Regions from separate parts of the Cytobacillus sp. Bva_UNVM-123 genome, predicted to be linked through region 2. Evidence: riboswitches for the same ligand, from Rfam matches in the RefSeq annotation. Region 2 holds a riboswitch; each other region holds the start of a gene.
The links. Region 2 has a riboswitch for glycine ahead of gcvT (glycine cleavage system aminomethyltransferase GcvT). Riboswitches for the same ligand answer to the same signal wherever they lie in the genome.

Region 1 (10,946 bases), 2.2 Mb from region 2:
TAGGATGTTTACACTAGTGTTCTATCATGAACCACAAATTACGCATTTGTTTATCGGCATTTTAGGTGCCTTGACAATGGTGTTAGGCGCATTTGGAGCAGTCGCCTACGGCGATATCAAAAAAATCCTCACCTATAATGTAGTGGTCGGAGTAGGGTTTATTATTGCAGGCTTAGCCTCATTTACGTTAATAGGTGTGACAGGAGCTCTTTTCTATTTAATCCATGATATTTTTATTAAAGCGCTGATTTTTCTGTTAGGAGGAACGATCATCTGTTTAACGGGTACGAGCAAGCTGAATGAAATGAGTGGCTTAATTCGAAATCATCCGTATTTAGGCTGGATGTTCTTCATTGCTGCACTTTCTCTCGCAGGAATTCCGCCGCTTAGCGGGTTTTTAGGAAAAGTATTCATTACGAGGGGAACCTTTGAAGCGGACTACTACTGGTTAGGTGCTATTGGTTTAATAACAAGTTTAATGGTGCTGTATTCCATTATGAAAATATTTATGAATGTGTTTTGGGGTGAAACAAATTTAAGCAGGGAGATGGAAAAAGGGACTACAAGAGGATTAATGTTCCCGATCGGTTGCCTAACTGCGTTAACAGTAGCACTAGGGGTTGGGGCAGAAGGAATTCAGTTGTATGTTCGCCTTGCTGCCGAAGGTTTAATGAATCCCGAATTTTACATTGAGGCGGTTTTAGGAAGGAATCCAATCCGATAGTATACAAGGAGGGTTACAATGCCAATTCAAGTGCTAACGAACCTTTTTATCGCACTTCTATGGATGTTTCTACAAGATGATTGGAGCATTTTATCCTTTATTGGAGGTTATTTTGTTGGCATACTCGTCGTCTTTAGCTTGAGACGTTTTTTTCCAACATCGTTTTATTTAAAAACAGTGTTTTCAATTATTAATTTGTTTTTAGTTTTTCTTCGCGAGTCGATTAGTTCAAGTATTTATGTGATAGGACAAGTGATTAAACCAAAAATTACTGTAACGCCTGGCATTTTTAAGCTAGAAACGGAATTGGAAAGCGACCTTGAAGTAACATTGCTTGCATTACTGTTAACATTGACTCCAGGTTCAGTTGTCGTTGAAGTAACGCCAAACAAAAAAGTGTTTTATATTCATGGCTTGAATCTTCCAGAATCCATCGATGCTGTTATGCAGTCAAAAGTTAATTTTGAGAAAGCGATAAAGGAGGTAACACGATAATGTTCGATCTGTTTCTATCAGTTTGTCTGTTTTTCTTAGTGATTTCCATCCTAACAGCCCTCTATCGTGTATGGAAGGGTCCTTCTTTGCCAGATCGAGTGATGGCTTTAGATAATATCGGCGTAAATTTGCTTGCAGGCGTTGCGATTCTGTCCATTGTGATGAGGACACATGCCTTTCTTGACATTATTCTTTTAATCGGGATTTTATCCTTTGTTGGAACAATTGGTTTTGCAAGGTTTATTGAAAGAGGTGTCGTTATTGAACGAAAACGTGTACATTGAATGGCTTGTCGCTGCTTTAATTTTCCTCGGTATCGTATTCAGCTTTCTGAGTGCAGTAGGATTAATACGCTTGCCTGACGTATATACTCGTGCCCATGCTGTCTCAAAAAGTGCTAATCTAGGTGTACTCTGTATATTATTTGGAACCTTTCTCTACTTTTTACTGACAGATGGGTACTTCAGTATCCGTTTGCTATTGGGTATTTTCTTTGTTTTCCTCACATCTCCAGTTGTGGCTCATCTCTTAAATAGAGCGGCCTACCGATCGAATGTACCACTTGCTGAAGAAAGCATTCAAGATGATTTACATGAATATTTACACGAAACGGAGACAGAGAAATAAGGAGAAGCGTATTCTTAACTGAATAGGCTTCTTTTTTTTGGCTTATTGGCAAGGTAATTATTATATGAATTTAACTAGTTTATGTAAAACGAAGGTACTCTTCCAATACGTTATGTCCACAGCATAAAGACAATTGTTCTCATATGAAGGAAAAACTCTTGATTATTTTCTGAATAAGAGTAAAATTAACTTTATCGCAGATTAACCGGCAGTAAGACTCCCACTTCAAGAATTTGAGGAAAAATTAATATTCTAAGTGGGAGATCTAACAGCCCGTAAAAGCCCGACGACGGACAGGATGTCCTAGTCAGGCGAAAGCCACAGGACGTGGCGCTTTGAGCGTGATTTGTTCAACTAACATTCAGTGGGGGGATGAAGGAAACCACCACTGAATGAAGTTTCACTTTATATTTTTGAAATTAGATAACGTCTAGCACATGCATCTTGTTCCCTCTAGTCCGTTATGGAAGTAGGGTTAGGCTGTTATGAAACAAAACAGGGTGTTTGTGCTTATCATATAAGGAGATGTGTGAATGAAGGTCGTTAAGTTTGGGGGGTCCTCACTAGCTTCTGGACAACAAATTGAGAAAGTATTTCAGATTGTTGTTTCCGATCCTAAACGGAAAATTATTGTTGTTTCGGCACCTGGAAAAAGATTTGCTGAGGATAGAAAAGTAACAGATTTATTAATTGAGTGTACGGAGCTGAGTTTATTAAATCTAAATCCAGAAGAGAGGCTCCAGTCAATTCTTGAAAGATATACTGCGATTGCAGATGAATTAGCACTCTCACCAACGATTATTAATGAGATCCAACAGGACCTATTAGAAAGGCTGAGTAGAGACAAAAGTAAGCCTGAACGTTTTATGGATGCGATGAAAGCAGCTGGAGAAGATAATCATGCGAAGCTAGTAGCAGCCTATTTTCGGAAGCGTGGGGTTGAGGCATATTATGTGAATCCAAAGGAGGCTGGGCTTTTCGTAAGTGCCGAGCCTGGAAATGCACAAGTATTGCCAGAGTCGTATGATAAGCTTTTTTTGCTTCGCGAACGACCAGGCCTTACCATTTTCCCTGGTTTTTTCGGATATAGTAAGGATGGAGATGTTTTCACCTTTTCCCGCAGTGGCTCAGATATTACAGGCTCTATACTTGCAAATGGAGTGAAAGCGGACTTGTATGAGAACTTTACAGATGTAGATGCTGTATATTCCGTCAATCCGTTTATCGTCAATCATCCGAAAGAAATTAAAGAATTAAGCTATCGAGAAATGCGGGAGCTTTCCTATGCAGGGTTCACCGTTCTGCATGATGAAGCACTTGTTCCAGCATTTAGGGCAGGAATTCCAGTTCACATTAAAAATACGAATAATCCAACTGCATCTGGTACAAGAATTGTAAATGAACGAGATCATATGAATGGCCCTGTGAGTGGAATTGCCAGTGGAGCTGGTTTTTGCAGTATTTATGTGAGTAAATACTTAATGAATCGAGAGATCGGCTTTGGTCGCAAGCTCTTGGAAATATTAGAAGGCTTCGGACTAAGCTATGAACATACGCCTTCAGGAATTGATGATATTTCAATCATATTAAGGGAAAACCAGCTTGATTCTGAAATGGAAAAAGAAATTAAACAGCGAATTGAAACAGAGCTGCATACGGATGAAGTTCTCATCGATCGTGGGATTGCACTTATTATGGTTGTAGGAGAAGGGATGCGCCACAACATTGGTACAACAGCGAGAGCGTCTAAAGCATTAGCAAATGCAGGCGTCAATATTGAAATGATTAACCAAGGTTCTTCAGAAGTAAGCATGATGTTTGGCGTAAAGGAAATTGACGAAAAACGAGCAGTTCAAGCACTCTACAATGAATTCTTCGCCCCTATCACCGTCTAAACCGGTGCCAGGCACCGCTCGTGGACAAAACCACCTATTTTGTCCGTCACCAGCGGACAACAGTAATGATTAAAGTAAAAAAAAGAGTTGGGACTTTAAGTTGTCCCAACTCTTTTTAGCTAGTAGGAAAGTTTAAGTTTATTAACGTACTAAAGTAAAATTACAGTCAAATAAATTACTGCTAATAACACCGCATAAGAAAAACTAAGCCTTCTTCGAAAGTACCCTCAGAATGCCAAGTTTTTCTAATGTGCAGCAAATTAAGCTTTTTCAATTAATTTATCAAAGTTCACTCGCTTATTTAAAGCATACATGACAGGTATTCCAACACCCATTACAACAAATTCCCCAATTGCAGTTGTAAGCCAAGTAAGCATGAACGGCCATTCAAATACAAGATATAGCTCAAGAGCAATAAGGAACATCGTAAAAGTGAAGACGATAGTGTTAACAGCCATCCCCAGCCAAATATTTTTGATAAAGCGACAACAAACAATCGTGATGAGTAAAGAAATAATCGTTTGGCCGACACCAAAAATAATGTCATAAGCAGGCATTGGCGAAAATAATAGATTTGCTAAAAATACACCTAACACCATGCCGTAAATATATTTTTTATTAAATACGACGAGGTGGTTGAACATTTCCGATACCCTGAATTGGATATTCGTAAACCCAAATGGCTGGATTAACATGGTGACAGCAATATATAATGCTGCCAAAATGCCATTGGCGACAAGTGTTCTTATTTTCATATTTAATTCGCTCCTTAGTTTTTTATCGTGGGATGGTTACGAACCACGTTGAGCAATCGCTCAAAGATAATATATTAATATATATTTAGAATCACGTCAATACATACATCGTTCTTCACTTTTCAATTTTTCGAATAAAATAAGCTTCTGTCACGATAATAAATAGAAAGATTAAATTTAGCGAATGACTCGGAGGATTGAACATATTGAGTGAGGTAGTAAAGCTAAGACCGTTGGAAAGAGAAGATTTGCAGTTTGTCCATAAACTCAACATTAACGCAAATATTATGTCGTATTGGTTTGAGGAACCTTATGAGGCCTTTGTTGAATTGCAGGATCTATATGATAAGCATATACATGATCAAGGAGAACGGCGTTTCATCGTGGAGAAAACTGGTGAGATGGTCGGGCTCGTTGAATTAGTGGAGATTGATTATATTCATCGGAGGGCAGAATTCCAAATTATTATTGATCCGAGGCATCAAGGACATGGCTATGCAAAGTATGCTACTCGTTTAGCAATGAACTATGCTTTCTCCATATTAAATCTATATAAATTGTATTTAATTGTAGATAAAAATAATGAAAAAGCCATCCATATTTATCAAAAACTTGGATTTCATTTCGAAGGTGAATTAATTGATGAGTTTTTTGTGGATGGTGAATATCATAACGCTATTAGAATGTGTATGTTTCAGCATCAATTTCTAGGAATGGACAACTATATGCAATAGTAGTCTATTCTTCATATAAGTAGGGTGAGGGGATGGAAAGGCTATACGATTCAAATGAAAGTAAAACCTTCTTAGCTCCTGCTATTTTACTTGACTTTAATTAATTATAGTATTATTCTAAATTTAGTGAAAATTATATTGGCGGATGACTTTTGTGGGAGAGAGCAAGTGTAACAGCCACCGAAGGAGCAAGTTCCAAAAAGAGACCCTTGGGACTAATCTCTCAGGTAGACAGAACCACAAAAGGACGCATCTCTGGAGAGCGCGTGTTAAATTACACGTCACCAAAGGGGCTCCCACATCAAATATGGGTAAACTCTCAGGTAAAAGGACAGAGAAGGGTAATTATTTAGCGATCCCTTTCTGTCCTTTTTTGTGTGGAAAAAATGATAGCCTACAGCTTTATCATGATTACATACGAGAATTTGTGAAGGTTTTTACATATAAAATTGGATATTTTGCGAAAAGGGGATGCAAATAGCAAATAAGAGTGAGCGAATCAAAGTCAAAGGGGAGAAGAAGTTGGGTAAAGAATACGATGTTGTCATTATTGGTGGGGGAACAGGTGGTTATGTTGCAGCTATTCGCGGATCCCAATTAGGATTGTCAGTGGCTGTTGTAGAAAAGGGGAAGCTAGGTGGGACGTGTCTTCATACAGGGTGTATTCCGAGCAAAGCATTATTACGTAGTGCCGAAGTATATGCGTCAACAAAAAAAGCGGATGTATTTGGAGTCATCGTACCAGAAGTAGGTATTGACTTTTCAAAAGTTCAGGCTCGAAAAGAAGAAATAACGGATCGTTTATTTAGAGGAATCCAACATTTATTGAAAAAAGGAAAAATTGATGTTTATGAAGGAAAAGGCAGGATTTTAGAATCGAGGAATGTCTCCGTTCAGTTAAATGATGGAGAGAATGAAGTTATTCTCAATCCAAAAAATATTATCATTGCAACAGGTTCAAGACCAAGGACACTTCCTAGACTAGAAGTAGATGGGAAATATGTCATGACTTCAGATGAGGCACTGCAAATGGAGGAGCTGCCAAAATCAATGATTATCGTCGGTGGAGGTGTCATAGGAATTGAATGGGCGTCTATGCTTGCAGATTTCGGTTTAGAAGTAACGGTCATTGAATATGCAGAGCAAATTATTCCAACTGAGGACAAAGAGATTTCAAAGGAATTACAGCGTTTATTGAAGAAAAAAGGGGTAAAAATGGTTACGGGCGCTAAAGTTCTTCCAGAAACATTAGAAAAAGGGGAACAAGTGTCAATTAAGGCTGAACATCGTGGAGTAGAAAAAGAATTCTCAGCTGACAAACTATTAGTATCTGTTGGGCGCTCACCAAATATTGAAGGCATTAGTCTTGAGAATACGACTGTCAATGTACATCGTGGTTTTATTGTTACAAATGAATATTATCAAACTGCTGAGCCTAACATATATGCAATTGGTGATGTCATTGGAGGTTTGCAGTTAGCTCATGTTGCTTCACATGAAGGAGTGATTGCGATTGAGCATATTGCTGGAAACAGCCCAACTCCACTAGATCCAACACTTGTGTCGAAATGTATTTACAGCAGTCCAGAGGTAGCTAGTATTGGGCTGACAGAAGATGAGGCAAAGGTTCAAGGACTAAAGGTTAAGACTGGTAAATTTTCATTCCGTGCAATTGGAAAGGCGCTTGTTATGGGAGAACCAGATGGTTTTGTGAAGCTAGTTGTAGAAGAGGAAACGAATAAGCTTGTTGGAGCACATATGGTTGGCCCTCATGTGACAAACATGATTACGGAAGCTGGACTTGCAAAAGTTTTAAGTGTAACAGCGCAGGATATTGCATCAACGATACATCCACATCCTACATTAGCTGAAGCGATTGGGGAGGCAGCTTTAGCTGTCGATGGGAATGCGATTCATGCTTAATAGACTCTTCCTTGCAAAACATACAACATGATCGGAGAGATGACAATGTCTACTAACAATCAATCAAGCAGAGCAGTCTTATTAATTTCATGTCCGGAAAAACTAGGGATTATTTCAGCTGTATCAAACTTCTTACTAGAACATCAGGCGAATATTGTCCGCTTTGATCAACATACGACAGATCCTCATGCTGGAAGGTTTTTTATGCGCATTGAATTTGAGCACGCTTCTGAAAATCTTGAACAAGATTTTCAAGTTTTGGCGAATGAGCATGCGATGGATTGGCAGCTCAGCAGTACAGAGAAAAGAAAAAGAATGGCCATTTTTGTTTCCAAAATGGATCACTGTTTGTTAGAGCTTATCTGGCGCTGGAAATCGAAGGAGCTGCTTGTAGATATTCCAGTGGTCATTAGCAATCACGCAAATTTAAGTGATGAAGTGGAGAGCTATGGACTCCCATTTTTTCATATTCCGTTGACACATGAAACGAAGCATGATGCTGAGAAAAAGGTGTTGGAATTACTGGATGGAAAAGTGGATTTTATCGTGCTGGCCAGATATATGCAAATTCTTTCGCCTAACTTTATTTCTCATTATCCAAATCAGATTATTAACATTCACCACTCTTTTTTACCAGCGTTTGTAGGTGCTAATCCATATGTAAGAGCATTTAACAGAGGGGTTAAGCTTATTGGGGCGACAGCTCATTACGTAACGAATGATCTTGATGAAGGACCGATTATTCAACAGGATGTCCAGCGGGTAAATCATCGCTATACGGCTGATGATTTGAAGACAGCTGGTAAGCATATTGAACGAATGGTTCTTGCTGATGCGGTTGCATGGCATATCGAAGACAGAGTAATTGTTCATGGAAATAAGACCATCGTGTTTGAATAGTTGAATATGGTTTTTGAAAAATAAAGAGCAAAGGGAGAGGTTATCAATGAAGAGAAGAAGATTAACGTTATCCGCTTTAATTAAGAAAAATAAAGAAGAAATAATGCAGGATAGTGCGCAGTTAAAAAAAATTGAGAAGCGGATTGATGACAGAATACTTAAAGCAAAATAAAGAAAATTTCTTTTGACAATGATTAGGGCTATCGATTATGATATAAATATAAATAGTTGAATAGTTCTCCTAAAGGGGAGTAGCTTTAACAACAAAGTCGTCATTTCGGAGTGCAATCTCTCGGCTTTGTTGGCAACATAACGTTGTTAGCAAGACCTTTACCTAAGAAGGTAGAGGTCTTTATTTGTTTTTTAGACCTTTACCAACAAGTGGTAAAGGTCTTTTTGAATTTAAGGAGGGGATGTTCTTAGGCGGAGCATAAAGGCAAGCAATGGAAGGTTAGACTAAAACGGCAATGAAACGAATGGAGGATAACACGATATGGAACTTTCAATTTTATTAGAATATGGCTGGGTATTATTACTCTTAGTTGGATTAGAAGGACTTTTAGCAGCAGATAATGCACTCGTTTTAGCAATTATGGTCAAGCATCTTCCTGAAAAGGAACGTAGAAAAGCCTTGTTTTATGGTCTTGCTGGCGCCTTTATTTTCCGTTTTGGCTCCTTGTTTGCGATTTCATACCTTGTAGATATTTGGCAAGTGCAAGCAATAGGTGCTCTTTATCTTTTGTTTATCGCCTTTAATCATATTTTTAGAAAAGTATTGGTGAAAAAGGGAGAAGATGCAGCAAAACAACAAGAAGAGAAGAAAAAATCAGGCTTCTGGATGACTGTTTTCAAAGTGGAAATGGCTGATATCGCATTTGCGGTCGATTCGATTCTAGCTGCAGTTGCCTTAGCGATGGCATTGCCGAGCTCAGGCTTACCGAAAATTGGCGGGCTTGATGGAGGAAAATTTCTTGTGATTTTTGCTGGAGGCTTTATCGGATTAATCATTATGCGCTTTGCAGCTAACTTTTTCGTTCGATTATTACACAAAAAGCCTGGCCTAGAGGTTGCTGCATTTCTTATCGTTGGCTGGGTCGGCGTAAAATTATTAGTTTACACATTATCTCATGAGGCTTTATCTATTTTACCAACAGGCTTTGCAGAATCGCCTGCATGGAAAATGACGTTCTATGCTGTTCTGATTCTCCTTGCTTTAGGAGGATGGTTTTTATCGAAAGGGAAGGATGAAGCAAGTATCGAGGAAAAAGCAAGTTAAACTGAAAAGAAAAAAATGCATTGTTAATGCTGTTTTTCTCATATTAAACTTCATATTTGCATGTTACTATAACAAATTTAGTTTTTGATTAAGAGTAAAAATAGGAACATACAAAAAAAAGAGGGGCTCCTAAAAGTTATACTTTTGGAACACCCCTCTTTACATAAGGTTCATTTTATCTGTCTATCTATGCTGAAACAATTTGGCCTTTATCTTTTCCTTTATTGAATAATTTTCTTAAATAAGGTGTTACATAGCGGTCAAGACCGAATTTACCAGCATTATAACCAGAAACAGCGATGAAGATTGCTAGCATAATATCAAATGGGTTACTAGATACTGTACCTGCAAATAAGAAAGAGAAGTTCATAACCATTGCGAAGAAAGCTGCGTAAGTTGTTAAACATCCTAGAATTAAACCAAGTCCTACTAAGAATTCTCCCCAAGGAATAAGAAAGTTGAATACTTCAGCGTTAGGTACAGCAAAAGATTCTAAAAACTTAACATATGTCGGATATACTAATGCTTCTCCTTTTGCAACAGGGTTTGCAACTGCACCTGCTAAAAATCCACCTGCGTCAAATCCACCTGTGATTTTCCCCCAACCTGCTGTAAGCCAATGCCAACCTAAATAAATACGAATAACAGTTAAAATTCCAGCGACAATGTTGTTTTCACGCAATAATTTGTTAAACATAAAACCCCATCCTTTCAAAATAAAAAATAAGATAATTACTACACTTAAAATGTACCATTTACGAAGGAAGTGTGAAATAAGCATGTGATAAAGTTCACATTCATGTAAAAAAGATATGGCGTACTTATGAACAAGTGGTTTAAAAAAAAGGAGTTTTTATGAAAGGGGATTTTGAAAAGCAGTTATATCAACGTTTTTCCTGCTACTTCATAAATATGTCAATTTTTAGCTATTGAGTGATAAAGATAACCGTTATCACTTGTTTTGTCTATTATGTTTTAATTTGTATTTTTCTTAGGAATACGGATAATTCACCTTAAGTAAAAATTTTTCTCAATAAATCAAAACTATTTATCGAAAATAAACGAATATATAAATATAAGCTTATAAAAACAGATTTGATGACTGGAAATGAGTGGTGAATAATGGACCGAGACTTAAGGCTGATTAAACAAATAAAGAAAAAAGGAAGTGAAGCGGCTGCAAATGAGCTCGTGTCCTACTATTACCGAGAAATTTATCATTATGTTTATAAACAAACTCTTGACGAAGAGCAGTCACTCGATTTAGCACAAGAAATTTTCATTAATATGCTTCAAGGATTACATCAATTCGAAGGAAAGAGAGCGAGTTTTCGGACGTGGCTTTATAAAATAGCGACTTATAAGGTTGTTGATTATTTTCGTTCTCGGTCTTACAAATTTCGTATTCTTTCAGATGAACTTGATGATAGGGAAATAGGAGAGAATAAGGATTTTACGAAAATGCTTTTGCAAAAGGAAGAATTTGCAGCAGTCATGGAAGTAGTAAACGGATTGGAAACATCTCATCAGCAAGTATTGCGTTTAAAGCTGTTTGGGGATTATACGTTCCAAGAAATTGCTGTGTCATTACAGATTCCTGAATCGACCGTAAAAACG
Region 2 (10,946 bases):
GAATATGGAGTTGAAAAACTTACTGATAATCAATTTAAAGTTTCATTTAATTTACGAATGGAGGATTTACCAATCGTATTAGGTTTCGGCTATTATGACAAAGAAGTAGGGAAGATGATAAAATGGATTGAAAAAAACTAAACAGGGGAAATGATATGAAATCGATCTTTTTAATCGGATTTATGGGAGCTGGAAAAACGACAATTGGGAAAGAATTAGGGGAATATTTAGCATTCCCAGTTTTGGATATGGATGCAGAAATTGAATTACAAGAGGAAAAAAGTATTAACACCATTTTTGAGCAGGATGGTGAAGCGTATTTTCGTATGCTGGAAACAAAAATGCTTCAAAACCTTCACAGTGAAAATACGATCATTACCACTGGGGGAGGAGTTGTGACAAGAGAAGAAAATCGGAAGCTCCTCAAAGAAAAAGGCAATGTGTTTTTCCTGTTTGCTACTCCTGAAGAAATATTGATGAGACTTGAACAAGATGAATCTCGCCCATTATTAAAAGGTGATAAAGAGCAAAAAATTAAAAAGCTATATGAAGAGAGAATGACGTTTTATCAGGAAACGGCTGACTACGTTATTGATACATCAGGAAAAGAAGTTGTCGACATCGTTAGAGAAATCGTACATTGTTTAAAACTTTCCTAGCAGGGCATACTTTAAGTTGAAACAGCATTGTGGGGAATGAGGTGTAATCATTGAATACAAATGATTATGTTAAATATATTACACAAACGGTTATCAAATATATTGACCAGCCAAAGGAAGAGCGAAAACGGCAACATATCGAGAAAAAGGAAATGAAAGAACCCTTTCTGTTAAAATGGTTTGGGATTCTTCCATATATTTTTTACGATCAAGTTAAAAGGAAGTACAGAAAGAAGAGACCTATATAAAGTAGGAATTAAATATTTTCAAGCTAAGCTGCTTTGCTAAGCTCCTTCGGAACAGATTGTTTGTTCCGAAGGAGTTTAGCTTTTTTATTTTTAATAAGAAAGCATAAAATTTTTGAAGTTGGATGAATGTCTAGCCCCAGCGCTTGACCAAGGCACTTACCCTTTTCTTATTAAATAGCCAAATCTGTTAAATAAAATAATCCACCATTGACAATTGAAATTGAAATTTTGGGTTCATACTGCTCTTTCAATGCGGCTTTTTCAATCTCATAAACTTCTCCTTTTTCGTCCAGCTCTTCATAAAAATGTTCAAGCAGTGTTAAATCTTTATCCCATCTTGCTCTTGCAGCCTCTGCCCAAGAATGATCCTCTAACTCAAGCTGCTCTTTAAGAAATTTCTCCACTCTTAACATCCCGCTTTTTGGCATGATGAGAGGCGAGATGGTAAAGGAGTAATCTGGAATTTTTCGAGTAAGCTTTAATTCTAGTAGCTTATCATGAAAGTTTTCAATCATTTGCCCATTAATTAGTTGTAAACCGATTGATTTAAGTACATCTCGCTTTCTGTCACTTTGATAAGAAATGCGGATATTCATCCCAAGCCATGGTTTTAACGAGGTTTGCGTGACAGGAGAGCGCTGCTGCTCTTCATATAAGCGAATAAAACCGGCAAGCTTTCGTGTTGAAGCGAAAATTTGGTGCAATCTAGGGGAGCCGAAGTGAATAATTTCTCCTTTTAAGTCTTTTGGAGCTAAATTAGGCTCTGTAATGAGCGTAAGGCTCATTGGATTTGGAGTGCCACCAGTTTTCTCTAAATAATGCCAATAAAACGGGCGATTCATCAGTTCTTTATCTAAGTCAATCGTTAATTCTACCGATAGAAATCCTGGACCATTATGGATGATTGTACAGCCATTTGCTTGAAAGTATCGTTCGAGAAAATTATGAATTTCCTGTTGCTGCATTCATCTCACCTTCCCTTAGCTCTTCAGCAAATTGAATCATGGCCGTTAAATTGTCCATCTTAATTTTCATTTCGCCTTCAGAACTGGAATTACCGAAAATATCAACTAAATAGTCTTCAAAATTTCCGAAATCAAGTTTTGTTAGAATATCATCTAAATCACCTATTACTTTTTCAAAAAGATGAATTTTCTCGTATAGTAATTTTAAAATATGCTCTTCAACAGTATCTTTAGTGGCAAAGTTAAAAATATGCACATCCTTTTCTTGACCAAGGCGATGAATACGACCAATTCTTTGTTCCAGCCTCATTGGATTCCATGGCAGATCAAAATTAATAATATGATTGCAAAATTGCAAGTTAATCCCTTCGCCACCAGCTTCAGTTGCAATCAGAACTTGGGCATTCTTCTGGAACAACTCTCTCATCCAATCTTTTTTTCCTCTTTTAAAACCACCTCGAAAAGGAACAGATGTAATATTATGCTGTTTCAGAAACCATTGCAAATACATTTGTGTAGCACGATATTCGGTGAAAATAATCACTTTATCATTAATTTGTTTAATTAGTTCAAGTGCTTTCACGGCTTTTGAATTTTTTTGTACGGTTTCGATGATTGCCATTAAATCATGGATTTTTTTTTCGAATTGTTTCGTTGGATTTTCTTTTCGAGCGAGCATATTTTTTAATGTAAAAAAAACAGCTTCTCTACTGCTGCATGCCTCCCTCTGAAGGGTCATGATTGAAAATGAACTTGAGCTTTGCCAATTTTCATCTCCACGCAGGCTTAAAATAGCGGTATATAATGCTCGTTCCTCAGGGGAAAAATCGATTGGAATCGTTTCGACCGTCCGTTTTTTCCATTGGATGCCTGTATCCTCTCGACGATTTCGAATCATTACTTTATTCACAAGTGCTTTTAAACGCTCATCATCATTTAAGCTTCGTGAATCCTTGTGATATTTCTCGTAGAAAACGGATTCACTCCCTAAATGACCGGGCTTTAGGAGAGAGACTAAATTGAAAATCTCGCTAATCCGATTTTGAATAGGTGTTGCAGTTAATAATAAGCAAAATTTCTTTTTTAAGTTTTGAACGAACTCATAGTTTTTCGTTTTATTATTTTTCAGTTTATGTGCCTCATCAATAATAATTAAATCATAGTCTTGTTTATAAATAATATCGCGATGGGGATTGCGTTTAGCTGTATCGATTGAAGATATGACGACATCACATTGATCCCAAACATAGCTTTTTCGCTGTATGACCGCAGGGATGAAGAATTTCGTGTTTAGCTCAAAGGCCCATTGTGTAACGAGTGAAGCGGGTACAAGTATCAATACTTTTTTTACAAGTCCGCGAATCATATACTCTTTTAAGATCAATCCAGCTTCAATCGTTTTTCCTAATCCGACTTCATCAGCGAGAATTGCCTTTCCATTCATGTTTTCGACAACTTGCTTTGCCACTTCCAATTGATGTGGCAAAGGCGTAAGTCCTGATAAATGCTTTGGGGCTTGTAATCCCTCAAATTCAGGAATGATCGTATGACTTTCTGCCTCCATTGTTAACTTATAAAGTTCCCAACATCCCCAAGGCCCATCCTCCTCTGTCCGTTTTAAAAAATCGTTTTGCCAGAGGGACTCAAATTTGATCTGTACAGGCATGAAAACAACTCCTTGCTCAAAAGCAATTCTAATGGTAGGATTAGAATAGCTTTGAAAGTTTTGAAATTTGCCACATTCATTTGTTTATCGTTTAACGATAATGATTTTCCATTTTGTTTTACCAGCAGGGCTTATGTAACAATCTGTTTTGGAAACTAGTTGATTATGTAGTCCTATTAAATGCTATTTTTTCTTAGTATGAACCAACTTGGAAAATTTTATAAATGCGGATGATGACAAGGGGAGAGACTACTTATGTAGCGCCGAAGGAGCAAGCAATGAAATTGTGAATCTCTCAGGCAAAAGAACTCTTGTTTGACGTAGCTCTGGAGAGTGCTCTTTTTTTCTGAAAGTGTGAATTTTGAAGCTTGATAAGCTTGTGAGCTTCAAATGATCGATTCTATTCAAAAAGGGGCCACCAAAGGGGAAAGCCGTTTAACGGTAAACTTTCAGGTGCAAGGACAGAGATCTTCTCATTTTTAGAGGGGGTTTTCTGTCCTTTTCTTATGAAGAGCTCCTTTCTATTGGCGAATTTCTAAGCTTTACAAAGGATAAAAGGGGGATGAGTAAATGTCACAGTTAAAACGTACACCATTGTTTGATGTATATAAAGACCATGGTGCGAAAACGATTGACTTTGGGGGCTGGGATCTGCCTGTTCAGTTTTCAAGCATTAAAGAGGAACATGAAGCAGTTCGCACGAAAGCTGGATTATTTGATGTGTCTCACATGGGTGAGATTGTTGTAAAGGGGCCAGACAGCTTTCAATATCTTCAAAAAATGATGACGAATGACATCTCAAAATTAAAAGAATTCGGTGTCCTGTATACGGCTATGAGTTATGAAAATGGCGGAACAGTAGATGATTTGCTCGTCTATAAGTATGCAGATGATCATTATTTATTAGTTGTAAATGCTTCAAATATTGAAAAAGACTATAAATGGCTAAGTGACCATCTTGAAGGCGATGTACAAATTGAAAATATTTCTGATAAAACAGCTCAAGTTGCCATCCAAGGTCCATTAGCTGAGCGGGTGCTTCAAAAGCTGGCTAGTGAAACAAACTTAGCAAATATCGGATTTTTTAAATTCCAAAATGATGTAGATTTAAATGGTAGAAAGGCACTCGTGTCTAGAACTGGCTACACAGGTGAAGACGGCTTTGAAATTTATTGTGGTAACGAGGACATTGTTTCCATTTGGAAGGATATTTTAGAAGCTGGGCAAGAGGAAGGAGTCATTCCATGTGGTTTAGGTGCTCGTGATACGCTCCGATTTGAAGCAAATCTTGTCCTTTATGGCCAAGAAATTTCTCAAGATATTACACCGTTAGAAGCGGGTATTGGCTTTGCGGTTAAAGTAAATAAAGATGCTAACTTTATCGGAAAAGAAGTATTGTTAAGCCAAAAAGAAAATGGTTTAAATCGAAAGATAGCTGGTATTGAAATGATTGATCGTGGAATTCCTCGTCATGGCTATCCTGTTTTCATAGGTGAAGAGAAGATCGGAGAAGTGACAACAGGTACACAATCACCAACATTGAAGAAAAATATTGGATTAGCTCTATTGAATACGAAATATACAAATATTGGAAATGAAGTGGAAGTAGAAATTCGTGGAAAGCGCCTAAAAGCAATTGTGGCACCTACACCTTTCTATAAAAGAGAAAAATAATAAAAGGGGGAGATTATATGATGAAACATCGTTATTTACCGCTGACTGAGTCAGATAAGAAAGAGATGCTCGATGTTATCGGTGTGAACTCAGTTGATGAGTTATTCAATGATATTCCTGAACGAGTAAGGTTTAAAGGCGAATACAATATTAAACCAGCAGCAACAGAATCTGCGCTAATGAAAGAATTAGCTGGATTGGCTCAAAAAAATGCAGATTTAAAAAACAACACTTCTTTTTTAGGAGCAGGTGTTTATGATCATTATATGCCAGTCATAGTCGATCATGTTCTATCCCGTTCAGAGTTTTATACAGCATATACACCATATCAGCCTGAAGTTTCCCAAGGGGAGCTACAAGCCATTTTTGAATTTCAAACGATGGTTTGTGAGCTGACAGGTATGGAAGTTGCGAATGCTTCTATGTATGATGGCGGCACCGCTTTAGCCGAAGCTGCCATGTTAAGTGCAGGACATACTCGCCGCAAAAAGGTGTTAATATCAACTACAGTTCATCCTGAGTCTAAGGAAGTTTTGAAAACTTATGCGAAGGGTCAATACATTGAAGTTGTTGAAATTCCTCAAAAAGAAGGAGTTACAGATGTTGAGGCTCTTAAAGAATTGATTAATGAAGATGTTGCTGCGGTTATTGTACAATATCCGAACTTCTTAGGTAGAATCGAGCCATTAAAAGAGCTTGAGGAAATCATTCATGCACATAAATCCATGTTTGTTGTTTCAAGTAATCCACTTGCACTAGGTGCACTAACACCACCAGGGAAATTTGGAGCGGATGTAGTCGTTGGTGATGTACAAGTATTTGGCATTCCAACTGCATTTGGTGGACCACATTGCGGGTATTTTGCTGTAACAAATAAATTAGTACGAAAAGTACCGGGTCGTCTTATTGGTCAAACGGTTGATGAGGAAGGCCGCCGTGGCTTCGTTTTAACATTGCAAGCTCGTGAGCAGCATATTCGTAGAGAAAAAGCGACTTCTAATATTTGTTCAAACCAAGCCCTTACGGCTTTAGCTGCATCTGTCGCAATGACAGCATTAGGTAAAAAAGGTGTCAAGGAAATGGCGCTTGCGAATTTTCAAAAAGCGAATTATGCGAAAAAACAATTCAAAGAAAACGGGTTTGAGATTGTCTTTGATGGCCATTCTTTCAATGAATTTGTTGTAAAATTAAATGCCCCTGTTAAAGAAGTAAATGTAAAGCTTCTTGAAAAAGGAATCATTGGTGGTTATGATTTAGGCCGAGATTATTCCGATTTAAAAAATCATATGCTCGTTGCCGTTACAGAATTAAGAACGAAGGAAGAAATCGATACATTTGTTAAAGAAATGGGGGAGTACCATGCATAAGGACGATCAAGCACTCATTTTTGAATTAAGCAAACCTGGTCGCATTGGGTTTAGTCTCCCGGAAATGGATGTTCCGGAAACTGATATTAATGAGCTAATTCCAGAGGGATATTTCAGAGTGGAAGAACCAGAGCTTCCAGAAGTTTCTGAGCTAGATATTATGCGTCATTACACTGCACTTTCTAAACGTAATATTGGTATTGACTCAGTCTTCTATCCATTAGGTTCATGTACAATGAAATATAATCCGAAGATTAATGAAAATGTAGCGCGTTATAATGGATTTGCTCACTTGCATCCTTTGCAAGATGAAAGCAGTGTTCAAGGTGCATTAGAACTTATGTATGACCTGCAACAGCATTTAATTGAAATTACTGGTATGGATGAAGTGACCCTTCAGCCTGCAGCAGGCTCGCATGGAGAATGGACAGCCTTAATGATGGTCCGTGCTTTCCATGAAGCAAACGGTGATTTTAACCGGACAAAGGTCATCATTCCTGACTCAGCACATGGTACGAACCCTGCTTCAGCAACAGTAGCGGGCTTTGAAACCGTTACGGTTAAATCGACTAAAGATGGCCTTGTTGACATTGAGGATTTACGTCGTGTTGTTGGTGAAGATACAGCAGCACTAATGTTGACAAACCCAAATACAATCGGTTTATTCGAAGAACATATTCTTGAAATGGCTGAAATTGTTCATGGTGTAGGTGGAAAACTGTATTATGATGGAGCGAACTTAAATGCAATTATGTCTAAAGTTCGTCCAGGAGATATGGGATTTGACCTTGTTCACCTGAATCTTCATAAAACATTTACTGGCCCACACGGCGGAGGCGGACCAGGCTCAGGTCCTGTTGGTGTAAAGGCAGATTTTATTCCTTATCTTCCAAAACCAGTCATCACGAAACAAGGCGATAAATATGTATTTGATTATGACCGTCCACAATCCATTGGACGTGTTAAGCCATATTACGGAAACTTCGGGATCAATGTTCGTGCCTATACGTATATTCGTTCAATGGGACCAGACGGCTTAAAAGCTGTAACTGAATATGCAGTATTAAATGCAAATTATATGATGAGAAGATTGCAGCATGCCTATGACCTTCCATTTGATAGACATTGTAAGCATGAATTCGTATTAAGTGGAAATCGTCAAAAGAAACTCGGCGTACGTGCTCTTGATATCGCTAAACGTCTCATAGACTTCGGCTATCATCCACCAACAATCTACTTCCCATTGATTGTGGAAGAGTGTATGATGATTGAACCGACTGAGACAGAATCGAAAGAAACGCTCGATGCGTTTATCGATGCTATGCTTCAAATTGCGAAGGAAGCAGAAGAGAATCCAGAAATCATTCAAGAAGCACCACATAATACAGTTGTTGGTCGTCTTGATGAAACACTTGCTGCTCGTAAGCCGATTCTTCGCTATCAAAAACAATAATCTTATTACCTCCCTAAAAGGGAGTTCAATAAGACTTAAAAATAAAGCTGGAGAAGAAAAAGATTTCATTTTCTTCTCCAGCTTTTATTTACTTATAAGCTTTTAAATGATCTAGCAAGGTTGGAAAATTTATCGGAATTTCAATCGAAGTTTGATAAAGGGTAAAATCGAAATCCCCCAACTCTTTTAATAATAATGTAACCGTAAAGCAAAACCATCTATTGGTTTAACATGATCATTTTTGCTATTTTGTTTTCACTTTTCCAGTCCATTTTTTAAAGCCGCCTTGGAGTTGTGAAAGGTCTTTATAGCCTCTGCGATATAAAAATTGTGCTGCTCTCCCACTTCTCATACCGCTTTGACAATATAAATAAACGGGTTTGTCGGGACGAAGCTCTTTCATTCGCATTTTCATTTGTGAAAGTGGAATATTTCTCGCTCCGAGAATATGACCGTTGTCAAACTCATTTTGTTCGCGAACATCGATTAATTGGGCTTTACGGTAACCCTCGCGAAATTGTTCTTCTGTTAGTGTTTTAACGATTTTTCGCTGATATAGCCAAGTTACAATCGTATAAACAAGAAATGCCCCGATAATAATTAACAGGAAATAAAGTGTATCCAATATGTCTTTCTCCTTTCACGCTTTACTACGCCTACTCTATTATATAAGCCTTCAATCATATGAGTAAAGTAGAACCGTTGAAAATCTTCTTTTTCCTTGATAAATGACTTTAGAAAAGGAGACCTCTTTGAAAAATTTTGCTACAATTAATAGTAGTTTATCAATATGCAAATGAGGTTTTCTAATGAAAAAAGAAATTTGGCGTTTTATTGACTCAGGTAATTGTTCACCTTCTTTCAATATGGCTCTTGATGAAGCATTGCTAGATTGGAATAGTGAAGGACAGTTTCCTCCGACCATTCGCTTTTATGGCTGGAATCCACCCTCACTTTCAATTGGGTATTTTCAAAAGGTTGAGAAAGAAATTAATATGGAAGCTGTAAAGAAGCATAAGCTTGGTTTTGTCCGGCGACCGACAGGGGGAAGGGGTGTATTACACGAGCATGAGCTTACATATAGTGTGATTGTGTCTGAGGAACATCCAAATATGCCTCAATCGGTCACAGAGGCATATCGTGTTATTTCTGAAGGAATTTTAAAAGGATTCCATCATTTAGGGATGGAAGCATATTTCGCTGTTCCGAAAACGATTGAAGAGAGAGAGTCATTGAAAAATCCTCGCTCCGCTGTTTGTTTTGATGCGCCGAGCTGGTATGAGCTTGTTGTAGAGGGACGGAAAGTTGCAGGTAGTGCACAAACAAGACAAAAGGGTGTCATTCTTCAACACGGATCCATTTTACTCGATATTGAAGAGGAGAAACTATTCAGTTTATTTAACTATCCAAATGAACGTGTAAAGGAACGGATGCAAAAAGCATTTAAAAATAAAGCGGTTGCCATTAATGAAATTAGTAAGACACGAGTCACACTCGAACAAGCAAAAGAAGCATTTAAAAAGGGTTTTGAAGAAGGGCTTCATATTGAGCTTGAGCCTTATGAATTATCAGTGGATGAGATGGCTTATGTAACTAAAATTGCGAAAGAACGTTATGAACAAGATGAATGGAATTTTAAGAGGTAGAAGCGGCGCTAGCCGCTTTTTTTTATTAACAAGGGAAGTGGGTAATTAAAAAATGACAAATGTCATCTTATAGTTGTGACATAATCTACTAACCCCATTTCTCCCTCCATTTTAAAATAAAGTTAGTTATGACGGAGGTGGAAAAATGGAACCGATTGTTTTATTAAATAATGTGACAAAAGAGTTCAAAAATAAAAAGGCAGTTGACGAAGTTTCTTTTTCGATTAAAAAAGGTGAGGTAGTCGCCATTCTTGGCCCTAACGGGGCTGGAAAAACGACAACGATTATGATGATGCTCGGTTTACTAGAACCTACAAGTGGGAATGTGCAAATTTTTAATAAAGCTCCTAAAGACAAGGAAGTCCGTGAAAGAATTGGAGCGATGCTTCAAGAGGTCAGTGTTATAGATGGATTGAAGGTAAGAGAAGTTATTCAATTATTTAGAAGTTATTACCCTCATCCAGTTTCATTTAACGAATTAATTAAAATGACGGGGTTAAATGAAGAAGATTTAAATAAACGAGCGCATAAGCTGTCAGGTGGTCAAAAACGCAGACTTAGTTTTGCACTTGCAATGGCAGGTAACCCTGATTTGTTATTTTTTGATGAGCCGACTGTCGGATTAGATATCGCATCGAGAAAATTGTTTTGGGAAACGGTTCAAAAATTGAAAGAACAGGGAAAAACCATTATTTTTTCCACTCATTATTTACAGGAAGCGGACGATGTTGCCGAAAGAATTATATTGTTTCATAATGGCTCCATCATTAAAGATGGAACTCCAAAAGAAATTAAAGCAAAGCTAACGAAAAAAACGGTTTCGTTCCAAGCGAGTTCTCATTTATCGGTTGAGGAATTTGAGCAAATCGCAGGTGTGTCCCAAGTGTATATAAAGCATAATCGAATTTATTTAGAGGCGGATAATACAGATGCTGTACTTGCGGTAATTTTTTCGAGAAATATGAATATAAGTGGAATTCAAGTTGAAAGTGGAAGGTTAGAAGAAGCTTTCGAACAGTTAACAGGAAAAAGGGAGGCAATTTAATTGAGCGGTTTTAGTATGCAGTGCAAAGCAGAATTCTTGAGAATTTTTCGAAATCCATACTATGTATTTTGGTCATTATTCATGCCAATATTGTTTTATTTTATTTTTACAAAAATATTTAATACAGGTATTCAAGATAAACAGGAATGGCAGGCCCATTATTTAATGTCGATGACAGCTTTTAGTGTAATGGGCTCTTCCATTATGACACTAGGGATTCGAC
Region 3 (10,946 bases), 1.8 Mb from region 2:
TAACGTATTTCGCGTTTTCATATGCGTAGCGGAATCATTCATCTCGCTGTTAAAAAAATCCACCAAAAAAGGTACTTCTTCACCGCAAATGGTTAGCATATGATCTTTCGTATGAATAATGCCCATGGGAATTGTCCGATATTTCACGTCTTGACGAGAACTCTCAATATCTTCACGATCAAAAGGGATATGAATGACCATCATGATCGCCCCATCGCGTTGCTCAATACGCGGCCGTTCTTCATGATCAAGTGAATCAATTATAAAATCCCTTGGGATGGCAAGCTCTTCAACTACATAGTCAATTTCATTTGCTGTTGGCTTAACAAGATGAAGCCAACTGTTATGAGTAATATTTGCTTGCATCTCCATTTTTCCTTCTAATGTACTTTTATAAATAACGAGCATGTTAACACACATCCTTTCTTGTTTACTGCCATCAGTCTATTAAAATCGCAAAAATTTTGTTTTATAAAATACATAGATAAGACCCCCACTGATTGCAGCCATTAACCCCATCACTACTATAAACATGAATGGTTCTTGTTCATAAGGCAAGGGGACGTTCATTGAGAAAATACTTGCAATCATTGTCGGGATCATTAGTACGATTGTAAGCGTCGTTAGGATTTTCAAAACACCGTTGAGATTATTATGAATTATACAAGCGTACGCATCCATCAAACCACTTAAACTGAGGCTGCGCATTTCCGTCACTTCCGCAGCTTGTTCAAGATCAACTAATGCACTGTGAAGCATTTGCGCATCTTCCTCAAATAGATTAATAGTTTTCCCTTTAGAAAGATGCCGAAAAACATTGCGCATAGCACGCAAAGATGTTGAAAAGTAAACGAGACTTTTATTAATGTGAATCAATCCAAATAACTCGCGATTATTATGTGATTTTTTCAATTCTTCCTGTAAGCGGCTGATTTGTGCCGTTATCGTTTTGAGAAAATTGAGATACGACTGTGCAACTGCCTCAAAGAGCAATAATGTCGCCCGTGTCTTCATATGGGTTTGAAAAGAATCATGCTTCCCTGAAATTACATCGTTTATTAATGGAATGTCTTCTTTAGCGACAATCACTAAATGATTTTCCACATGAATGATTCCAAATGGCAGTGTTCGATAAGGCACAGCTTCATACAACCGTTCTTCATCCATCGCAATGGGGGCATTTAGAATGATAAGCGATGATGAATTGGTTTTTTCAATCCTTGGTCTTTCATGAATGTCTAATGATTCATGGAAGAAGGCCTTTGGAATATTAAGTTTATTCGAAACTATAGAAATCTCGACATCTGTCGGGTCTACGAGATAGAGTATCGTATTATGGGCAAAATGGGATACCGTTTGTAATCGGTTAGATTGACCACTTTGAAAAATTGTAAGCATTTGTTTTCCTCGCTTCCCCGTCTAAAATAGACGTTTTTTGTAAAATATCCAGCCCGTCGCTAAAATGATTATTGCTGAGAATGACATAAGAACGGCAAGGATGTACTCCCCATTCTGTTCTGGCAACGGGATGTTCATCCCATATATACTTGCTATTACTAACGGGAACGTAAAAATAACTGTTAAAGCTGTTAATACCTTCACGACAGCACTTAAGTTAATTTCAATCGCAGCCGAATAGGCATCCATCATATTCCCTAAATTTTCGTTGTAGATTTCAGATGTATCAAGAGCTTGCTGCATTTCGATAATGGCAGCTTGCATTAGCTTTTCCACTTCTTCATCCATTTCGAAATTTATCATTCTTGAAAGCTTCTGCATCATCATACGATTGACTTTAAGTGCCTTTGTAAAAAAAACAAGACTCTTTTTTATATTGAATAGAGTATACACTTCACGATTATTTATAGATTTTTGTATCTTCTTTTCCGCTTCGATGATTTTTTGATTAAGATCATCTAACGAATGTAAATAATAATGCGCAGATACAAGCAATATCTGTAAAGTTAAATATGTTTTCCTATTTGTAAAAATCGGCTTTACAAATTGCTTACTAAATTCCTGTAAAATTGGATGATTAATCCGACATATGGAAACAATTACATTGTTCGTTTGAATGATACCGATTGGAACTGTACGGAATGGTTCAGTTCCACCAATTTCTACTTCTAACGGTACATTGATAATAAGCATTAAACCATTTTCATTCTTTTTAATACGGGAGCGTTCATCAGAATCAAGGGAGTCGCGGATAAAGTCATCCGGTATTCCATGGCGGCTTGCGATATACTGTATCTCTTCTTCTGATGGTTCAGTGAGATGTATCCAGCAGCCCTGATAGATCTCAGACTGTTCTTGAAGCAGCCCTTTGTCATCGCTTTGATAAATTTTAAACATCGAAATGTCCTCCTCATCTGCTTGATTGAAACAGATTTAAGTTTTACAAAATTACTATCACAATCGGTTATACTGGGACTATCCATCCTAACCCCCTCCTTTCTTGAGAAAAAATTAAAAGACCCTCCAGGATACCTAGAGGGTCTAAATGAACGCACACAAAAAAGCACTCGTATTTTCACATTTCCCCCTAGTCGAGTTTTAGCACTATACACCGTAAAGAGTGATCCATTCACTCTTAGCCACATTATGAAAAGCCTTAATCCGGCAATTCCTGTTCTACCCATGGGCATCTTTCGATATTTCTGGGCAGTGGCCTATGTTTGCATAGGAGCCTCACCTAACGAGGTTATTTAATTCTCCACGCAATCGTAACGCCCTCCTTTCTATTTGTCAAGGGATAAATTTTTTGGCACAAGTCACCTTATTAGTTGGAAAAAGTAAAGACGAATAATCGATGCCGCCAAAAATTGAAATGTTTAAGTTGATCGACGTACTGCTTTCCTGCTCTGGTTTGCCCTTCCCACAAAAAATCCCCCACCCATTTTGCTACTTTGAAATGAGTGGGGGATTGATTTAACTAAAAAAATAAATTTTAAATAATCCGTACAGTTACCATGCCTTCAGTGTCATTGATTTTCTCCATTAAACTAGGAATAACATCGCCGTTTATTTTTTCATCTAAATCAATAATCGTATAAGCATAGTCTCCTCGACTCCTATTAATCATGTCTGCAATATTTAAATGGTAGTTGGAGATAGCTAGTGTAATCTTGCCGACCATATTTGGTATGTTTTGATGAAAAGCAGTGATTCGACACTTTCCTGTATAAGGTAAAGAGGCGTTAGGAAAGTTCACTGAGTTTTTTATATTTCCAGTTTCCAAAAATTCCTTCACTTGACGACTTGCCATAATAGCACAGTTCTCCTCAGATTCTACGGTAGACGCACCAAGATGTGGGATTGGAACAACATTTTTCATTTTCAATACAGTGTCATTTGGGAAGTCTGTAATATACTTGCCAATTTTCCCATTTTCAAGGGCCTTCGCCATATCCTCTTCATTGACAAGCTCACCGCGAGAAAAATTCAAAATATAAGTGTCAGGCTTCATAATACTAAAGGCATCAGCATTAAACATTCCCCTCGTGTCATCTGTTAGCGGTACATGTACAGTAATATAATCAGCTCTAGCAAACAGTTGATCGATCGTCATTGCCCGCTGGATGTTGCGGGATAAATTCCATGCTGTATCAACTGATATAAATGGGTCAAACCCAATTACCTCCATATCTAAATCAAGCGCATCATTTGCGACGAGTGCACCGATCGCACCTAGACCAATTACACCTAATGTTTTTCCCTTAATTTCTTTTCCGACAAATTGTTTTTTCCCTGCTTCCACGAGCTTAGAAATTTCGGCTCCTTCCCCTTCTAATGACCTTACCCAGCTTACTCCAGCAAAAAGATTACGAGATGAGGCCATTAAGGAAGTTAAAACAAGCTCCTTTACTGCATTTGCATTGGCACCAGGCGTATTGAAAACCACTATTCCTCTTTCTGTGCATGTATCGACTGGAATATTATTAACACCCACTCCTGCCCGTGCTATCGCCTTTAATTGAGTACCTAATTCCATTGCATGCATGTTAAAGCTGCGAACAACGATCGCATCAGGGTTATCGCTCTCATGATCGAGTGTATAATCATTCTTACCGAAAACATTTAACCCGCTTTCTGCAATATTGTTTAACGTTTTAATTGTTTTTATTTTATTTAAAGTCGTTGTGTTCATGTTATTTTCTCCTCTTTATTATCCATGAATTTTAATAATCTAATAAAAAAAGAGATTGGTGGTCTCCAATCCCTTCAGACGTCAAAAATAACAAATGAACATGGTATTTGTTATTCTTCTGTCCTTTTGCCTGAGATTTTGAACCCTTCGGCGCTGCAGATCTCTGCACCCTCTCCAGAAGCTGCTCCTGCTATAGTGTCACCCATAACAATCGTCGCATTTACAATATTTAGTTTTTGGTAAGTGAAATCTCCTCCTTATAGCATAAAGAGGCAAGGGATCATTCCCTTACCTCTGCCCAGGCGATCGGCTCAACGACACTATGTGCTCCCTTACGGTTATCCGTTTTCGCCAGTCACACATAGCCATTTTATTTCCTTTATCTTACCAAATACATTGGGAACGTTCAACCAGAAAATCCCTTTAAAAAAACATTATTATTTCGCTCCCATTAAAAATATTAATTGTATGTATAATATGTCAAAATACCCCGAAAATTGTTGACAGAATCCAATAATAATTCTAAATTATAATATAGTGGTAAATATATCCTATAAATATATATAACTACCAAATTTGGAAAGGGGTGAATAAAATGAATAATGAACAAACTCAAACAGTAATCGTACAAAAAGCAGAAGGTAATGGATTAGCGGTTGCTGGATTAGTTTTAGGTATAATTGGTGTTGTATTAAATCTAATTCCTTTCATTCCTTATATTCTAGGAATATTAGCAATCATTTTTGGTGCGATTGGAATGAAGAGCACAGTAAAAAGAGGGATGTCTATTGCGTCCATTATTTTAGGTGCTGTTTCGATTGGATTAAAATTATTATTTTGGATAGGCGTTGCTTCATTAGGTTCACTTGGCTCATTATAAGTCATTATTTTTATATTTTAACAATTCTTTTTAGGCGACTGAAATTCAGTCGCCCATTTTAATGTATCTTTGTAGGTGAAAAAACTTTTATTCGACTAAAATTACGATTAGCAACTATCCACGTACTTCTAAACTTAACAAGTGTAGCTCGAACTCACTATCCTTCAGAACACTTACTGATTAAACACCCTCTCTTGCTTTCTAAAAAAAAATGTACTACAATATAAATCGTAATCATTACGTTTTATATCAAATGTACTTAACTTAAACGAATTAATACCTCCTAATAAAGTTTCGATATAAATTCATCTTATTTGTATCGTAGTATACTTTTTAAATCGTAATGATTACGTTTAATGAATTGAGGTGAATACATGTTAACCAAATTACCCGTTACCGTTTTAAGTGGATACTTAGGCTCAGGAAAAACAACATTACTAAATCATGTATTATCAAATCGTGAGAATAAAAAAATTGCAGTGATTGTCAATGATATGAGCGAGGTCAATATTGATGCATCTATGATTAAACAAGGCGGCTTCTCTCGGACGGAAGAGAAATTAGTTGAGCTTCAAAACGGCTGCATTTGCTGTACATTAAGAGAGGACTTAATTATTGAAGTACAAAGGCTTGTGCAGGCAGGAGATATTGATTACATCTTAATTGAATCAACTGGCATTTCAGAACCTATTCCTGTCGCTCAAACCTTTACATATGCCGATGATGTCCTTGGAATAAACTTATCTGATTTTTGCAGACTAGACACGATGGTCACAGTCGTTGATGCGAATCGTTTCTGGCATGATTTTGCTTCAGGTGAGAGCCTGCTTGATAGAAAGCAAGCAACAGATGAGATGGATACCCGCGAAGTGGTGGACTTATTAATTGATCAAATTGAATTTGCGAATGTCATCATTTTGAACAAAATTGATTTAGTGGATGAAGAAAGCATTCAAGAACTTAAAGCCGTTTTGCAAAGGCTAAATCCAGATGCAAAATTGATTGAAAGCTCATATGGACAAGTAGCACTTAATGAAATCTTAAATACCCATTTATTTGATTTTGAAGATGCAAGCCAAGGGGCTGGATGGATAAAAGAATTAACAGAAGAACATATACCAGAAACAGAAGAGTATGGGATTTCTTCTTTTGTCTATCGAAGAAGAAGACCTTTCCATCCGGAACGATGGACAAACTGGCTTGATGATTGGCCAGCTGACATTGTTCGTGCGAAAGGATTTTTTTGGCTTGCCACTCGAAATGACATGACTGGATTAATCTCTCAAGCTGGACCATCTATTATATTGCAAGGTGCCGGGGAATGGTTGGCTGCTTATCCTGAAGAGGAAAGAGAACAAATTTTACAAGAAGAACCAGAGCTCTTGGAAAATTGGGATGAAACTGTTGGAGATCGCATGAATGAGCTAGTTTTCATTGGTATCGATATGAACCGAGAGGAGATTGAACATTCATTAGATGCCTGTTTATTAACAGATGAAGAAATGCAAATGGACTGGAGTACATTCATGGATCCGCTCCCACCGTTCTCTGCAGATTAATACCCTGTAAGACCCACCTAACAAAAATTGTCATGAAAGGAGTCAAATAATGAGAGTAAACATCACTTTAGCCTGCACAGAAACAGGCGATCGCAATTATATTACAACTAAGAATAAAAGAAATAATCCCGAACGTATTGAGCTTATGAAATACTCCCCTCGCCTAAAAAAGCACACATTACACAGAGAAACAAAATAAACGTCGAATGGAGAAGTAGCTAGACTAATCTAGCTGCTTTCTTTTTTTATTCGACGAAACTAGCAGCAACCCCTTATAAATTTTAATTTTCTGATAAATCAAAAGGAAAAACTAGACAAATGGCGAACATACCTATTGGATAGAAATATTGTTCTATCATAAGCCCCCTTAACTACACCAGGCAATATCACCAAAAAGCAGTGGGAGATTATTTAATAAAGGAAAAAAGGAGATGTAAACATTGGAACCCAAAGTTATAAAGTTGAATTCATTTCAAGTAATGGGCTATCACTTTGAGGCAAATCTTCAAGAAATTGAAAAAGAAGGACTAGGTAAGAAAACACTATTAAAATTACAAGAAAACGCAGATCAATTTATAAATAAAAGCGGAGATCACATTTATTTAGTGCAAATATACCCTATGAAAGAAAATTTCAATGCTAATGTAGATAAATTCACACAAATTATTGGTTTTGAAGTATCTGATTCAAGTAATATCCCAGAAGGAGCAATCCTCCATACGCTAGAGGAGAATTTATATGTAAAGTATACACATCGAGGGCTCGAAGCAGATTTGCACAAAACATATGATTACCTATACGGCAAATGGTTAATGGACAATGGCTACTTTCCAATTGGGTATGATGCCGAGTTATGGGATGAACGATATAAACCTTTTGATCCAGAAAATGAAATCGATCTGTTCATTCCTGTTAAAAAACAGTAGAGTCATTATGGAATTTTAAGGAGGATGATAAAGAATGAAATTAGAAAAAGTTGATTTTCAAATAATCGGAATAAAGCATACGGCCAATTTTGCTGAGTATCCTACCATCATCCCTGATAAAGTTCAACAAATGCAGAGACGTGAAAATGAATTATCAAATGTAACAACGAAAAGAGTCATTGTGTACGAGCCTAAAAAAGATCGTCATCACGATACGGGTTATTTCTATACAGGAGTAATTGTAAAGGAAGAAAATAAGAACATCCCCGATGATATGGAAGCTCTACATTTAGCGGGTGAATATGCGGTGCTCGAAACGATCTTCGATGGAAATCGAATGGGTGAATTTTACACAAAATTGGATCAATGGATTTTGGAAAATGGCTATCGGCATAAGCAAGATGAGTTAATCATTGAAGTTTACGAAGAAAAGGACGGCGAATTAGCTCTCACTATCTACATGCCTTTTTCACAAATAATACGATCATCTTAAACAGATAAGAAGAAGTAACTGACCCCCCTTCCCTCCAACAAAAAAATAATTGAGATTTCCAGCTCTACAATATAGAAATATTTCCGGTCAAGACTTTCTGGCAGGAGTTAGTGGTCAGTCGGTGCATTTTTTAAAGGTGTGGCTCTGTATTGAACCACACCTTGCCCCTTTTCTCAAAATTTCCATCAATCCTCTGTGCTTCTTATTATCTCATAAACTATCAATTAGAATACACATTCTTCTGCTTCAAATGATCTTGCCTATTTATTTACCCTTCTTGCATACAAAATTTGAATGGCTGGCATCCAGATTTTTTATTTTACCTATCCCATTTTCAGCAGTACACTTAGAAAGGAAAACAACTTAGAAAGGTGAACAGCATGAAGAAATTATTAATCGGATGTACTCAAATTCTCCTATTATGTGGTTTCACTTATGTAATGGGAAAATTATCAGGATTCCTTCATCTTCAAATACCAGGAAGTATAATAGGGTTTATCGTTTTGTTTATTCTTTTACAGACAAAAATCGTTAAATTGAAGTGGATTGAAGTTGGAGGAAGCTGGTTAGTTACTGAACTGCTTCTATTTTTTATTCCATCTGCCGTTGGAATGATTCATTATCGAGAGCTACTATTGGACAACGGTTTAAAAATTATCTTTATCCTTATCGTCAGCTCTTCTGTCGTCATGATTTGCTCTGGTTTAGTAGCTGAAAAAATGACAGCACGAAAGGAGTCAAAAGTAGAAAATGCTGACACTACTTTGTTTCATTCTCACCGTTAGTACTTATTGGGGAGCTAAATGGTGTTACCAAAAAACGAAAAAGGTGTATCTGTCACCATTACTTATCGCACCTCTCGTCATCATACTCATCTTAATACTTTTTAATATAAACTATGAAACATATAATCAAGGGGCTAAGTGGCTTACGATCATTTTACAACCTGCAACCGTCGCATTGGCGATTCCACTGTATCGCTATTATCCGGTACTAAAAAAATATTTCCGTGAAATTTTTGCAAGTGTATTGCTCGGGTCCATAATCGCTATTTTCGTTTCGTTTTTCTTAGCAAAGCTTGTGCATTTAAATCAAGACTTACTTGCAAGTATAATCCCATTTTCCATTACAACGCCGATAGCGATGGAAGTTTCAGATAAAATTGGTGGCATACGTACGATTACAGCTGTTTTTGTCATTATGACTGGTATTATCGGAATGGTACTCGGCCCTTGGATAATACGCCTTTTTCAATTTAAAAATGACATTACAAAAGGCGTATTATTAGGCACTAGCTCACATGGAGCTGGAACGTCAAAAGCATTAGAATTAGGCAGCATGGCAGGCGCTGTTTCAAGTATATGTATGGTATTAGCTGGTATCCTCACCTTTTGGCTCTTACCATGGATTTATTTACATGTATTAAGTTAATAGAAATGACAATAAAACTAAAACACAGTTTAATATGTTTTAGTTTTATTGTTCATCTAATTAGTTATGAAAGCTTGTTCATGCTGAAGAAGCCATTCTTTTCTCCACAAACCGCCAGCATAACCCGTTAATTTTCCATTTGCCCCTATAATTCGGTGACAAGGAATAACAATGCTTAATTTATTTTTCCCATTCGCACTACCGACTGCTCTTACAGCCTTTTCATTCTTAATCGATAAAGCAATATCCTTATAAGATCCTGTTTGGCCGTATTGAATCTTTGTTAATGCATTCCAAACAGACTTTTGAAACGCTGTCCCCTCCAAATTATATGGAATTGTAAATTGATTACGAGTTCCTTTAAAGTACTCATCAAGTTCATTAAAGCAATCTAGTAAAACCTTTGGCAAATCATCTTGAATACGATTGACGATTTTATCCTGATCAGAAAACAGGATAGAACAGATTGCCTCATCTGTACCTACAATTTCTATCACCCCAATTGGTGATTGATAATCTAATCTATACAAACTCATATTAGAACCTCCTTAAGTAAAAAGTTGATTACTTTATATAACCATAATTAAATCTTCGTTATTTAAGTTGATTTTCTTCCCCATTATTATACTTTAAAATAGATTCTTCTGAGTGAGCATTAATAGAAAGCATACATTCCTTTACAACTAAATAAAGGCATTCTGTTCTCCGAAATAAAATTAGAGGATAAACTCATGTTCTATATGTTAAACTTACTATATATTTTAATGAGTAAATATTATAATAGGCTGTGATAACATGTCAAAAGAGAATCAAATACATAATGTCGAAGTAATAATGAAGGAAATGCTTGAAATCCAACAAAAGTCTAAGATGTTCGTAAATTTGCTCTCTGAAGGAGAATCACTTTCACAAAACCAGCTTATTCTTCTCCTCCAGCTGAAAATAAATGGTGGGATGAAAGCGACAGAAATTGCTGATTTTTTCAGTGTGACCCCTGGGGCTGTTACATCAATGTGCGACAAATTAGAAAAATTGGATTTAATGCAGCGTGTAAGAGAAAGTGAAGATCGCCGCGTCGTCAACATGATGCTGACAAATAATGGCGAGGAAAAAGTTAATAAAATATTTTTAAAATTTTCCCATGAAAAATTAGCCGAAATAGCAAAGGTATTAATTGATGTAAATAAGTTAATGAGTACCATTTTTTAGGATTCCATTTAGGAATCCTTTTTTTATTGTTGACAAAGCTATACTGTTTATACTTTAATAAATATATATTTTAGTCGTTAAAATATATATTCATTAAAGTAAGGTGGTGTTTATTTTGATAAATAAACAGAGTCAGACGCTGCGCAAGTTAACGTTAACGAGCGGACATATGAAAGAATTAGCAACAGAATATGATCAATTAAACATACGTGGTTCTGTTGCCATACACAAAGACGTATCTCTCCTAATTATTTCCTCTCACGGGCATAGTACATTTCATTCTCATGTGAAAGCAAAT

Region 1: linked by a shared signal. The riboswitch ahead of lpdA (dihydrolipoyl dehydrogenase) and the one ahead of gcvT (glycine cleavage system aminomethyltransferase GcvT) in region 2 are both predicted to bind glycine.
Region 3: linked by a shared signal. The riboswitch ahead of KDN24_RS25800 (phosphoglycerate dehydrogenase) and the one ahead of gcvT (glycine cleavage system aminomethyltransferase GcvT) in region 2 are both predicted to bind glycine.

The regions. Positions count from the first base shown of each region.
Region 1 covers NZ_CM177772.1:1,125,708-1,136,653, forward strand. The annotation lists gene KDN24_RS05420 (Na+/H+ antiporter subunit D) at 1-724, shown strand, start outside; gene KDN24_RS05425 (Na+/H+ antiporter subunit E) at 743-1,219, shown strand; gene KDN24_RS05430 (Na(+)/H(+) antiporter subunit F1) at 1,219-1,503, shown strand; gene mnhG (monovalent cation/H(+) antiporter subunit G) at 1,481-1,846, shown strand; gene KDN24_RS05440 (aspartate kinase) at 2,380-3,741, shown strand; gene KDN24_RS05445 (QueT transporter family protein) at 4,002-4,496, opposite strand; PreQ1 riboswitch class I at 4,505-4,549, opposite strand; gene speG (spermidine N1-acetyltransferase) at 4,703-5,230, shown strand; glycine riboswitch at 5,376-5,480, shown strand; gene lpdA (dihydrolipoyl dehydrogenase) at 5,753-7,153, shown strand; gene purU (formyltetrahydrofolate deformylase) at 7,199-8,053, shown strand; gene KDN24_RS05465 (FbpB family small basic protein) at 8,100-8,225, shown strand; gene KDN24_RS05470 (MeeY/MeeF family manganese export membrane protein) at 8,547-9,329, shown strand; gene KDN24_RS05475 (DoxX family protein) at 9,517-10,026, opposite strand; gene KDN24_RS05480 (RNA polymerase sigma factor) at 10,452-10,946, shown strand, end outside.
Region 2 covers NZ_CM177772.1:3,336,011-3,346,956, reverse strand. The annotation lists gene comGG (competence type IV pilus minor pilin ComGG) at 1-141, shown strand, start outside; gene KDN24_RS17175 (shikimate kinase) at 156-659, shown strand; gene KDN24_RS17170 (YqzE family protein) at 710-907, shown strand; gene KDN24_RS17165 (YqhG family protein) at 1,078-1,872, opposite strand; gene KDN24_RS17160 (DEAD/DEAH box helicase) at 1,850-3,538, opposite strand; glycine riboswitch at 3,769-3,859, shown strand; gene gcvT (glycine cleavage system aminomethyltransferase GcvT) at 4,109-5,212, shown strand; gene gcvPA (aminomethyl-transferring glycine dehydrogenase subunit GcvPA) at 5,233-6,579, shown strand; gene gcvPB (aminomethyl-transferring glycine dehydrogenase subunit GcvPB) at 6,572-8,032, shown strand; gene KDN24_RS17140 (rhodanese-like domain-containing protein) at 8,277-8,657, opposite strand; gene lipM (octanoyltransferase LipM) at 8,842-9,678, shown strand; gene KDN24_RS17130 (ABC transporter ATP-binding protein) at 9,824-10,723, shown strand; gene KDN24_RS17125 (ABC transporter permease) at 10,724-10,946, shown strand, end outside.
Region 3 covers NZ_CM177772.1:5,092,375-5,103,320, forward strand. The annotation lists gene KDN24_RS25785 (magnesium transporter CorA family protein) at 1-408, opposite strand, end outside; gene KDN24_RS25790 (magnesium transporter CorA family protein) at 448-1,398, opposite strand; gene KDN24_RS25795 (magnesium transporter CorA family protein) at 1,420-2,355, opposite strand; M-box (ykoK) riboswitch at 2,536-2,710, opposite strand; gene KDN24_RS25800 (phosphoglycerate dehydrogenase) at 2,951-4,150, opposite strand; glycine riboswitch at 4,259-4,338, opposite strand; ZMP/ZTP riboswitch at 4,440-4,519, opposite strand; gene KDN24_RS25805 (DUF4190 domain-containing protein) at 4,746-5,030, shown strand; gene KDN24_RS25810 (GTP-binding protein) at 5,405-6,589, shown strand; gene rpmG (50S ribosomal protein L33) at 6,639-6,788, shown strand; gene KDN24_RS25820 (GyrI-like domain-containing protein) at 7,030-7,515, shown strand; gene KDN24_RS25825 (GyrI-like domain-containing protein) at 7,550-8,008, shown strand; gene KDN24_RS25830 (CidA/LrgA family protein) at 8,389-8,793, shown strand; gene KDN24_RS25835 (CidB/LrgB family autolysis modulator) at 8,759-9,439, shown strand; gene KDN24_RS25840 (methylated-DNA--[protein]-cysteine S-methyltransferase) at 9,496-9,975, opposite strand; gene KDN24_RS25845 (MarR family winged helix-turn-helix transcriptional regulator) at 10,235-10,648, shown strand; gene KDN24_RS25850 (hypothetical protein) at 10,764-10,946, shown strand, end outside.